DNA from 3 places in the Pseudomonas sp. AP3_22 TE3818 genome. Region 1 is predicted to be linked to each of the others. Evidence: predicted binding sites of a transcription regulator. Region 1 holds the regulator's gene; each other region holds the start of a gene.
What was found. Region 1 encodes sigma-54, which starts transcription at its own class of promoters, with help from an activator protein. Its sites were predicted from a motif close to ANTGGCATNNANNTTGCTNT; they were not measured.
Positions count from the first base shown of each region.

Region 2: a site for sigma-54 is predicted at 1,285-1,304, ahead of AB7M25_RS21090 (CmpA/NrtA family ABC transporter substrate-binding protein). Genes of this name have one in related genera too.
Region 3: a site for sigma-54 is predicted at 1,352-1,371, ahead of AB7M25_RS21375 (circularly permuted type 2 ATP-grasp protein). Genes of this name have one in related genera too.

Region 1 covers NZ_JBRJHL010000001.1:5,683,429-5,686,704, forward strand. Annotated here, with positions in the region: gene lptB (LPS export ABC transporter ATP-binding protein) at 1-202, shown strand, start outside; gene AB7M25_RS25955 (RNA polymerase factor sigma-54) at 448-1,941, shown strand; gene hpf (ribosome hibernation-promoting factor, HPF/YfiA family) at 2,016-2,324, shown strand; gene ptsN (PTS IIA-like nitrogen regulatory protein PtsN) at 2,337-2,801, shown strand; gene rapZ (RNase adapter RapZ) at 2,804-3,276, shown strand, end outside.
Region 2 covers NZ_JBRJHL010000001.1:4,639,416-4,642,691, reverse strand. Annotated here, with positions in the region: gene AB7M25_RS21090 (CmpA/NrtA family ABC transporter substrate-binding protein) at 1-1,168, opposite strand, end outside; gene AB7M25_RS21085 (quinone-dependent dihydroorotate dehydrogenase) at 1,397-2,416, shown strand; gene rmf (ribosome modulation factor) at 2,631-2,846, opposite strand.
Region 3 covers NZ_JBRJHL010000001.1:4,704,778-4,708,053, reverse strand. Annotated here, with positions in the region: gene speE (polyamine aminopropyltransferase) at 1-52, shown strand, start outside; gene AB7M25_RS21385 (hypothetical protein) at 255-488, shown strand; gene AB7M25_RS21380 (ribonuclease E inhibitor RraB) at 699-1,043, shown strand; gene AB7M25_RS21375 (circularly permuted type 2 ATP-grasp protein) at 1,404-2,813, shown strand; gene AB7M25_RS21370 (alpha-E domain-containing protein) at 2,826-3,276, shown strand, end outside.

The DNA of each region.
Region 1 (3,276 bases):
CATCAAACAGATCATTTACCACCTCAAGGCCAAAGGCATTGGCGTGCTGATCACGGACCACAACGTTCGTGAAACCCTGGACATCTGTGAAACCGCCTATATCGTCAATGACGGTCAACTGATCGCCGAAGGTGATGCAGAGACCATCCTGGCCAACAATCTGGTGAAGGAAGTGTACCTGGGCCATGAGTTCCGCCTGTAAACGCTGAGGTGTGCCCAGGCAACTGCCCGGGCACCGGTCTCGCGATTCATCGGCGCCTCCTGCGACCCCGCGTGTTCAGTTCCCAACAAGGGCAGCAGCGCAACACAAATTTATAGTTTTTTATTGTTACAGCGCTCTAGGCAAATCCTTCAGTTTCAGGCATATAATTTGCTTATGTTTGGCGCCCCGGCGCCCTGTAGTGGATGGCGCATGTGCGCCGGCGAATAAGGTGTTAAGCCCCTGCCATGAAACCATCGCTAGTCTTGAGAATGGGCCAGCAGCTGACGATGACACCTCAGCTGCAACAGGCCATCCGCCTGCTCCAATTGTCGACCCTGGACCTGCAACAGGAAATCCAGGAGGCCCTGGAGTCCAATCCGATGCTCGAACGCCAGGAAGAAGGCGACGACTTCGACAATTCCGACCCCTTGGCCGACAACGCCGAACAAAAGCCCAACACCGATATCCAGGAACCCTCCTACCAGGAAAGCGCCCCGACGGTTGATAACCTCGAAGAGGGTGACTGGAACGAGCGCATCCCCAACGAACTCCCCGTCGACACCGCGTGGGAAGACGTTTACCAGACCAGCGCCAGCAGCCTGCCCAGCAATGACGATGACGAGTGGGACTTCACCACCCGCACCTCGGCCGGTGAAAGCCTGCAAAGCCACTTGCTGTGGCAGCTGAACCTGGCTCCGATGTCCGACACCGATCGCCTGATCGCCGTGACCCTGATCGACTGCATCAACAATCAGGGCTATCTGGACGAAACCCTCGAGGAAATCCTCGAAGCCTTCGATCCGGAACTGGACATCGAACTGGACGAAATCGAAGCCGTCCTGCACCGCATCCAGCAATTCGAGCCGGCCGGCATCGGCGCACGCAACCTGGGCGAATGCCTGCTGCTGCAATTGCGTCAGTTGCCCGCCAAGACCCCTTGGCTGGCCGAAGCCAAGCGCCTTGTCACCGATTACATCGACCTGCTCGGCAGCCGCGACTACAGCCAGTTGATGCGCCGCATGAAGCTCAAGGAAGATGAGCTGCGCCAGGTCATAGAACTGGTCCAGAGCCTCAACCCGCGCCCGGGCTCGCAGATCGAGTCCACCGAAGCCGAGTACGTCGTTCCTGACGTTATCGTACGCAAGGACAACGAGCGCTGGCTGGTGGAGCTGAATCAGGAGTCGGTGCCACGGCTGCGGGTCAACGCCCAGTACGCCGGTTTTGTGCGCCGCGCCGATACCAGCGCCGACAACACGTTCATGCGCAATCAGTTGCAGGAGGCCCGCTGGTTCATCAAGAGCCTGCAGAGCCGCAATGAAACCCTGATGAAGGTTGCCACCCAGATCGTGGAGCATCAGCGCGGGTTCCTCGAATATGGCGACGAGGCCATGAAGCCGCTGGTCCTGCATGACATCGCCGAAGCGGTCGGCATGCATGAGTCGACGATTTCACGGGTGACCACCCAGAAGTTCATGCACACCCCCCGGGGCATTTATGAACTGAAATACTTTTTCTCCAGTCACGTAAGCACCTCCGAAGGCGGCGAATGCTCGTCCACGGCGATCCGGGCGATCATCAAAAAACTGGTTGCCGCGGAAAATCAGAAAAAGCCGTTGAGTGACAGCAAGATCGCTGGTTTACTGGAGGCACAAGGCATTCAGGTGGCTCGCCGCACCGTCGCCAAGTACCGCGAATCCCTCGGGATCGCGCCTTCGAGCGAACGCAAGCGGTTGATGTAGAGCCACGCCACAGCGTTCCAGTGGTAGATCATCTGATCTACCGCTTTATGCACTGGCAACGAAGGAGAAGCTGTATGCAAGTCAACATCAGTGGACACCAACTGGAAGTGACCGAACCTCTTCGCACCTACATCGGCGAAAAACTCGAACGATTGGAGCGACATTTCGACAAGATCACTAACGTGCAGGTCACGATGACCGTCGAAAAGCTGAAGCAGAAAATCGAAGCCACGCTGCATATTCCCGGGAATGAAGTGGTCGCCAATGCGGAACATACCGATATGTACGCTGCGATCGATGCACTCACCGACAAGCTGGATAAACAACTCAAAAAGCATAAGGAAAAGACCCAGAGCCTCCTTCAGGGCGCAACCGGTCGTTAACACTCCCAACCCATGATCCGACTTGAAAGTATCCTGACCCCCGGCCGTTCCCTCGTGAACGTGCCGGGCGGCAGTAAAAAGAAAGCCCTCGAACAAATTGCCAATCTGATCGCCCGCGAAGTGCCGGCTCTGGAGATGCAAGATGTCTTCGAGGCGCTGATTGCCCGTGAAAAACTCGGCTCCACCGGTTTTGGCAACGGCATCGCTATTCCACACTGCCGTCTCAAGGGTTGTGTATCGCCCATCAGTGCCTTGATGCACCTGGACGCCCCAATCGATTTCGACGCCATCGACGGCGCGCCGGTTGACCTGCTGTTCGTTCTGCTGGTTCCGGAAGCCGCTACCGATGCGCACCTTGAGCTGCTGCGACAGATCGCCAGCATGCTCGACCGCAAGGACGTTCGCGAAAAACTGCGCCATGCCGCAAGCAACGAAGCCCTGTATCAGGTTGTCCTGGACGAGCAAAACGGTCAGTAATCATGCGCTTGATCATCGTCAGTGGCCGTTCCGGCTCGGGTAAAAGTACCGCCCTCAATGTTCTTGAGGACAACGGCTACTACTGCATCGACAATCTGCCTGCCGGCCTGCTGCCGGAACTGGCCGAACGAGCGTTAATTCATACCGAGCTGATGCAGCCGCTGGTGGCCGTTTCCATTGATGCCCGCAACCTGCCCAGCCACCTGTCACGCTTCCCCGAGCTGCTCGAAGAAGTCCGCAGCCGCCACATCCAGTGCGATGTCCTGTACCTGGATGCCGACGAAGAAACCCTGCTCAAGCGCTTCTCGGAAACCCGCCGGCGTCACCCCCTGAGCAACGCCAACCGCTCGCTGGCCGAAGCCATCAACGTCGAAAGCGTCCTGCTCGGGCCGATCGCCGACCTCGCCGATCTCAAGATCAACACCACCAGCCTGAACCTCTATCAACTGCGCGACACCATCAAGCTGCGCCTGTT
Region 2 (3,276 bases), 1.0 Mb from region 1:
GTTTGAAACTGCGGGCATAACCGGCCGGGTCCGAACCGTCCCAGATCTTGCCGTCGATCAATTGACTGCTGCGCATTTCCTTGCCTGGTGCCGCGACGCCTACAGCGCTGGCCGCTTTACGATACAACTCCAGTTGATGGACTTGACGGGCCACGGCGAGGTAATCCGGGTCATCGCGCAACAAGCCCCAGCGACGGAACTGGGTCATGAACCACATGCCGTCGGACAGGTACGGCAGATTGACCTCGCCTTCACCATGGAAGCGCAGGGCGTGCGGGTCTTGCCAGCGATGGCCCAGGCCATCGACATAGTCGCCCAGCAGGCGCGGCTCGATGCATTCCAGCGGCGCATCGAGGTATTGCGCTGCACTGAGCAATTGCGCGGTGCTGCGGCGATTTTCGCGGCTTTCTTCGATGAAGCGGCTGGCTTCCAGCACCGCCATCACCAACACCCGCGCGGTATTGGGGTATTGCTCGACGAACGCACGGGTGCAACCGAGGACCTTTTCCGGGTGATCGGGCCAGAGGGTCTGGGTCGTGGCCAGGGTGAAACCGAGGTCCTGCTGCACGGCGCTGGCGGACCAGGGTTCACCGACACAGAACCCGTCGATACGCCCGGCCCGCAGGTGGGCGACCATTTGCGGAGGTGGTACTACCACGCTGTCGACATCCAGCAGCGGGTGTATACCCTGGCTGGCCAGCCAGTAATACAACCACATGGCGTGGGTGCCGGTAGGAAACGTCTGAGCGAAGGTGAGTTTTGGGCGAGTTTGGTGCACGTGCCGATCCAATGCCTCAGGACTGGTCACTCCCAGCGCCTGCAAACCGCGGGACAGATTGATGCTCTGGCCGTTCTGATTCAGGCCCATCAACACCGCCATGTCGGTCGCGGCCACGCCACCGATGCCCAGGTGAACGGCGTAAATCAGACCATAGAGGCTGTGGGCGGCATCGAGTTCGCCGCTCACCAGCTTGTCCCGCAGGTTGGCCCAGGACGATTGGCGCTTGAGGTTCAGGGTCAAGCCGTAGGGTTGGGCGAAGCCCTGGGTGGCGGCGACCACCACCGAGGCGCAGTCGCTCAGGGCCATGAAGCCGAGATTGATTTCGGTTTTTTCCGGGGCATCGCTGCCATGGACCCAAGCCAGAGGGCCGGCTGACGGTTCGTTCATCGCGCGTTCACCTTGCAAAAAAAACGTCGTCCCGGGTCCGTGCAGGGGCAGGCCGGGGACGACGCCATTGTCTTTGCACCCATTCCGACGCTGGCGTGGGTGCTGGTGACCGGAAGGGTGCAAGGCATATGCCAGCAACCGCTGATTTGAACACGCGCCTCGCTTGCCACCCCGTTGCCCGGCTATAATCGCCGCCTCAATTCGCCGCCAATCGAGTCAAATCCGCCCATGTACACCCTGGCCCGTCAGCTGTTGTTCAAACTCTCCCCGGAAACCTCCCACGATCTGTCCCTGGACCTGATCGGCGCGGGCGGGCGTCTTGGACTCAACGGCTTGCTGTGCAAGGCCCCGGCGAAGAAGCCGGTGAATGTCATGGGCCTGGACTTCCCGAACCCGGTGGGCCTGGCCGCCGGTCTGGACAAGAACGGCGCGGCCATCGATGGATTCGCCCAACTGGGTTTCGGTTTTGTCGAAATCGGCACCATCACCCCTCGTCCGCAGCCGGGCAACCCCAAGCCTCGCCTGTTCCGCTTGCCGGAAGCCGAGGCGATCATCAATCGCATGGGCTTCAACAACCTCGGCGTCGATCACCTGCTGGCCCGCGTGGCGGCGGCCAAATACAAGGGCGTGCTGGGCATCAACATCGGCAAGAACTTCGATACGCCGGTCGAGCGTGCCGTGGACGACTACCTGATCTGCTTGGACAAAGTGTACGCCCACGCCAGCTATGTGACGGTCAACGTCAGTTCACCGAATACGCCGGGCCTGCGCAGCCTGCAATTCGGCGATTCGCTCAAGCAGTTGCTGGCCGACCTGGCCGAGCGCCGCGCGGAGCTGGCCTTGCGTCATGGCAAGCATGTACCGCTGGCGATCAAGATCGCGCCGGACATGAGCGACGAAGAAACCGCACAGGTTGCACAAGCGCTGATCGAAACCGGAATGGATGCGGTCATCGCCACCAACACCACCCTGAGCCGCGTCGGCGTCGAAGGCATGGAACATGGCGACGAGGCCGGTGGTCTGTCCGGCGCACCGGTTCGCGACAGGAGCACCCACACCGTGAAAGTGCTGGCATCGGAGCTGGGTGGTCGCCTGCCGATCATCGCTGCCGGCGGCATTACCGAAGGCAAGCACGCCGCAGAGAAAATCACCGCGGGCGCGAGCCTGGTGCAGATTTACTCGGGGTTCATCTACAAGGGCCCGGCACTGATTCGCGAGTCCGTAGACGCCATCGCAGCCTTGCGCTAATACCTGTAGGAGCCCGGCTTGCCGGCGATGGCGTCATTGATATCGCCATCGCCGGCAAGCCGGACTCCTACAGGAACAGTTTTTGCCAAGGGGCAGGCATAAAAAAGGGCCCCTTTAAAGGAGCCCCTGGGCCGCAGCCCGCCGTCCGGATGGGACGTGCGTGGTTAATTCAGTACAAAATCAGATTGTCGTGTCGGAGTGTTGTGCCCTGTAATTAGCCGACGGCGTGAAGTTCGTTGAGTCTGTGGATTCCCGCAGTGCCGGTCATACCGTCCCAGTTGTCGCCGCGTCCTTCTCGCCAGCCGTTGATCCAGGCTTGGCGTACCGACGGTAGAGTAAATGGGCAAAGCTCACGGGATTTGCCACCAACGCCATATTGATATCCGCGCAAAAATGCTCTTTCCAACGGATCACGCTTAAGTCTTCTCATAGGGTGTTGCCCTCACTTGTTGACTGTATTTATCGCGTCGACCTCTATTGAGGTCTGGCAGAAAAACTCTGCCGTTGGGGGCTCGTTGCCGGCGTGACGAGCCAAGGTGTTGGCGTCATTGCGGCGCCAACCTGAGTTGAGTTCTAACCAATGCGTCACATCGAGGGAATGATCGTTTTGTCATAAGGACGTAACCATCCATGTGTTAAGGCCATAAGTAACAGAGTGTTTGTAGCGTATTTATTAGCCAAACCCCGGTATGATCGGCCCTGCGCTGGATGATGGGCTTAATCCTTTAGTGAGAATGGCTCCCGTTGCCGGGAGGCACTATTCGACGAAGGGTCGACTTATGACATTTCATTGCATCAACTTTTTTATCTGTCCTTGCATCTAAGCTCATTTAACCCGAGCAGCAGGGGTGGAACGGCAC
Region 3 (3,276 bases), 980 kb from region 1:
CGCTTTGCCGCAATACGTGTTGCAGGCCGTGAACAAGCCCAGCAACGACTGATTGGATGAAATGCAACACCTGTGGGAGCGGGCTTGCTCGCGAATAGGCTGTATCAGTCAGCAATTCTGTCAACTGACACCCCCTATTCGCGAGCAAGCCCGCTCCCACATTGAATTGCGGCGGAACAAGGCGGAACAATTAGCCAGCTAACAAGGTCGAGATAGAGGTAAGCCCATCCATGGGTTTTATCGAGGAGGCTTCAATGCAAAAGTGGAAAATCACTTTCGTGGATGATCATGGCGAAACCGTTAACGAGGTCTTCGAGTGCACCGAGCGCCCGGATAACGAGTGCGCCGCCAAGCTCATCAAGGCCCGGCTTCTTCCTGTCGCTGCCGAGCTGGATCTGAACGATCTGGAGGGGCGGACCGCCGATGCGAGCGTCAAAGAGCTCAAGTCCCAGAACAGCATTCAAATCCTCGACATAACTCCAATCTGAACGGCACCTGTCGCATTCACATCGAGACCTTGGCAGCGGCTCTATCTTGAGGCTACTCTGCAAGCGAGATCAGCGAATGAATCGCTAAGGTCTGGTCTTGTCAGCTCCATGCTTGTTTCCCGCCGGCACATCGGTTGCCGTCGCTCGCGCTGTTCGGTTGCGGGTGAGGGAGTACGGAAAGTCTATCCATCGTTTTGAGGAGGACGTTTCATGAGCACAGCCTATCAAGAAGACATCAGCAGCAGCGTGTTGCGCCGCATGAAAGAAGGCGGTTTTGACTTTTCGCGGTTTCATCCCATCGAGTTCTACGCCATTTTCCCGGATGAGGAGCGGGCACGCAGGGCGGCAGGTCATTTCCACCGGGGTGAATCCCTGGATGCGCAAGTCAGTGTGCGCGACGACGGCGCTTGGGCGCTGGAGTTGTGCAAAGTCATGTATGCCACCTACGACGATATCGGCGACTTCGAGCAGGGTTTCGAAGCGGTTGTCGAACCGTTGGGCGGAATCATCGAAGGCTGGGGTGTGAAACAGGAGGTACGAGGGCGACTCGCATAAACTTATGAACAGTGACAACCGGCATTGACGGCTAACCTTCGGGTTGGCCGTTTTCGTTTTTGCCGCCAGGAAATTGAACATGACCCCCTGTAGGAGCTGGCTTGCCAGCGAAAGCGTCCTCCTTGAGCAGCACATGACTTAACGACCCCTTCGCCGGCAAGCCGGCTCCTACGGACTATGCTGGTGATAGGCGATAGCCACGCCTTGCAATGAAGCGGGGGCGATCAGATTGGAGCAATTGCCGCACAGGAATGGTGCGGTCCTTGCGCATTGATTATCCAACTGATTGATATCAAAGCGTTTATGCCGCTGGCACGGGCCTTGCGAAGGTCTGGACGTCCGAGTGACAAGGAGTACGGCATGATCCGCACCTATTTTGATGAGATGTACGATGCCGGCGGCCAGGTCCGCCCGCATTATCGGGAGTTTGCCCGTTGGCTGGCCGAGACGCCTGACGAGCTTCTGGCACAACGGCGACGCGAGGCCGATCTGCTGTTTCATCGCGCCGGGATTACCTTCACGCTCTACGGGGACGAGCAGGGCACAGAGCGCCTGATTCCCTTCGACACCATCCCCCGCAGCATCCCCGCCAGTGAATGGCGGGTCGTCGAGCGCGGTTGCATCCAGCGGGTCAAGGCGTTGAACATGTTCCTCGCCGACCTGTATCACGAGCAACGCATCATCAAGGCCGGCATCATTCCGGCTGAGCAGGTGCTGGCCAACGAGCAGTACCAGTTGGCGATGCAGGGGCTGGACCTGCACCGCGATATCTACTCGCACATCTCCGGCGTCGACCTGGTGCGCGACGGTGACGGCACCTACTACGTGCTCGAAGACAATCTGCGCACACCGAGCGGCGTCAGCTACATGCTCGAAGACCGCAAGATGATGATGCGCCTGTTCCCCGAATTGTTCGCGGCGCAACGCATCGCCCCCATCGACCACTACCCGAACCTGTTGCTCGATACCCTGAAAAGCTCAAGCCCCATCGACAACCCCAGCGTGGTGGTGCTGACGCCGGGGCGCTTCAACAGTGCGTTCTTCGAGCATGCGTTTCTGGCGCGGGAAATGGGTGTGGAGCTGGTGGAAGGCGCGGACCTGTTCGTGCGTGACGACAAGGTCTTCATGCGCACCACCGACGGGCCGAAAGCGGTCGACGTGATTTATCGTCGCCTCGACGACGCCTTCCTCGATCCGCTGGCCTTCAACCCGGAGTCGATGCTCGGCGTGCCGGGGCTGCTGTCGTCCTACCGTTCCGGCAACGTGGTGTTGGCCAATGCCATCGGCACGGGGGTGGCGGACGACAAATCGGTGTATCCGTTCGTGACCGACATGATCCGTTTCTACCTTGATGAAGAGCCGATCCTGAAGAACGTGCCGACCTGGCAGTGCCGTAATCCGTCTGAGCTTTCCCACGTGCTGGCCAATCTTCCAGAACTGGTGGTCAAGGAAACCCAAGGCTCCGGCGGTTACGGAATGCTGGTGGGGCCGGCGGCGACGGCGGCGGAAATCGAAGCCTTCCGCGCGCGGATCATCGCCAAGCCCCATGCCTATATCGCACAACCGACGCTGTCGCTGTCGACCTGTCCGACCTTTGTCGAAAACGGTATCGCGCCACGCCACATCGACTTGCGGCCGTTTGTCCTGTCGGGTCGCGAGACCCGGGTGGTGCCCGGCGGTTTGACCCGTGTCGCCCTGCGCGAAGGCTCCCTGGTGGTCAACTCCTCCCAGGGTGGCGGAACCAAGGACACCTGGGTGGTCGAGGATTAAAGGAAGCCTGCCATGTTAAGTAGAACTGCCTCGGATTTGTATTGGATGTCGCGTTACCTGGAGCGGGCGGAAAACCTCGCACGGATGCTCGATATCAGCTATTCGCTGTCGCTGATGCCGCAAGACGGCCGTGGCGACGGTTTGCACGAACTGGCCATGCCGCTGTTGATCACCGGCACCCTGGACGATTACCTGGAGCGCCATGGCGAACTGCATGCCGAACGGCTGCTGCATTTCTTCGCCCTGGATGCGGCCAACCCGGCGAGCATCTACAGCTGCCTCGGTGCCGCACGGGCCAGCGCCCATGCGGTGCGTGGGCGCATCACCGCCGACATGTGGGAAAACATCAACGCCACCTGGCTGGAAATTCGCGGCATCGCCGAACAGGGCCTCAGTCGCTACGGCATGAGCCGTTTCTGCGAGTGGATCAAGGAACGTTCCCACCTGTTCCGGGGCGCGTCCT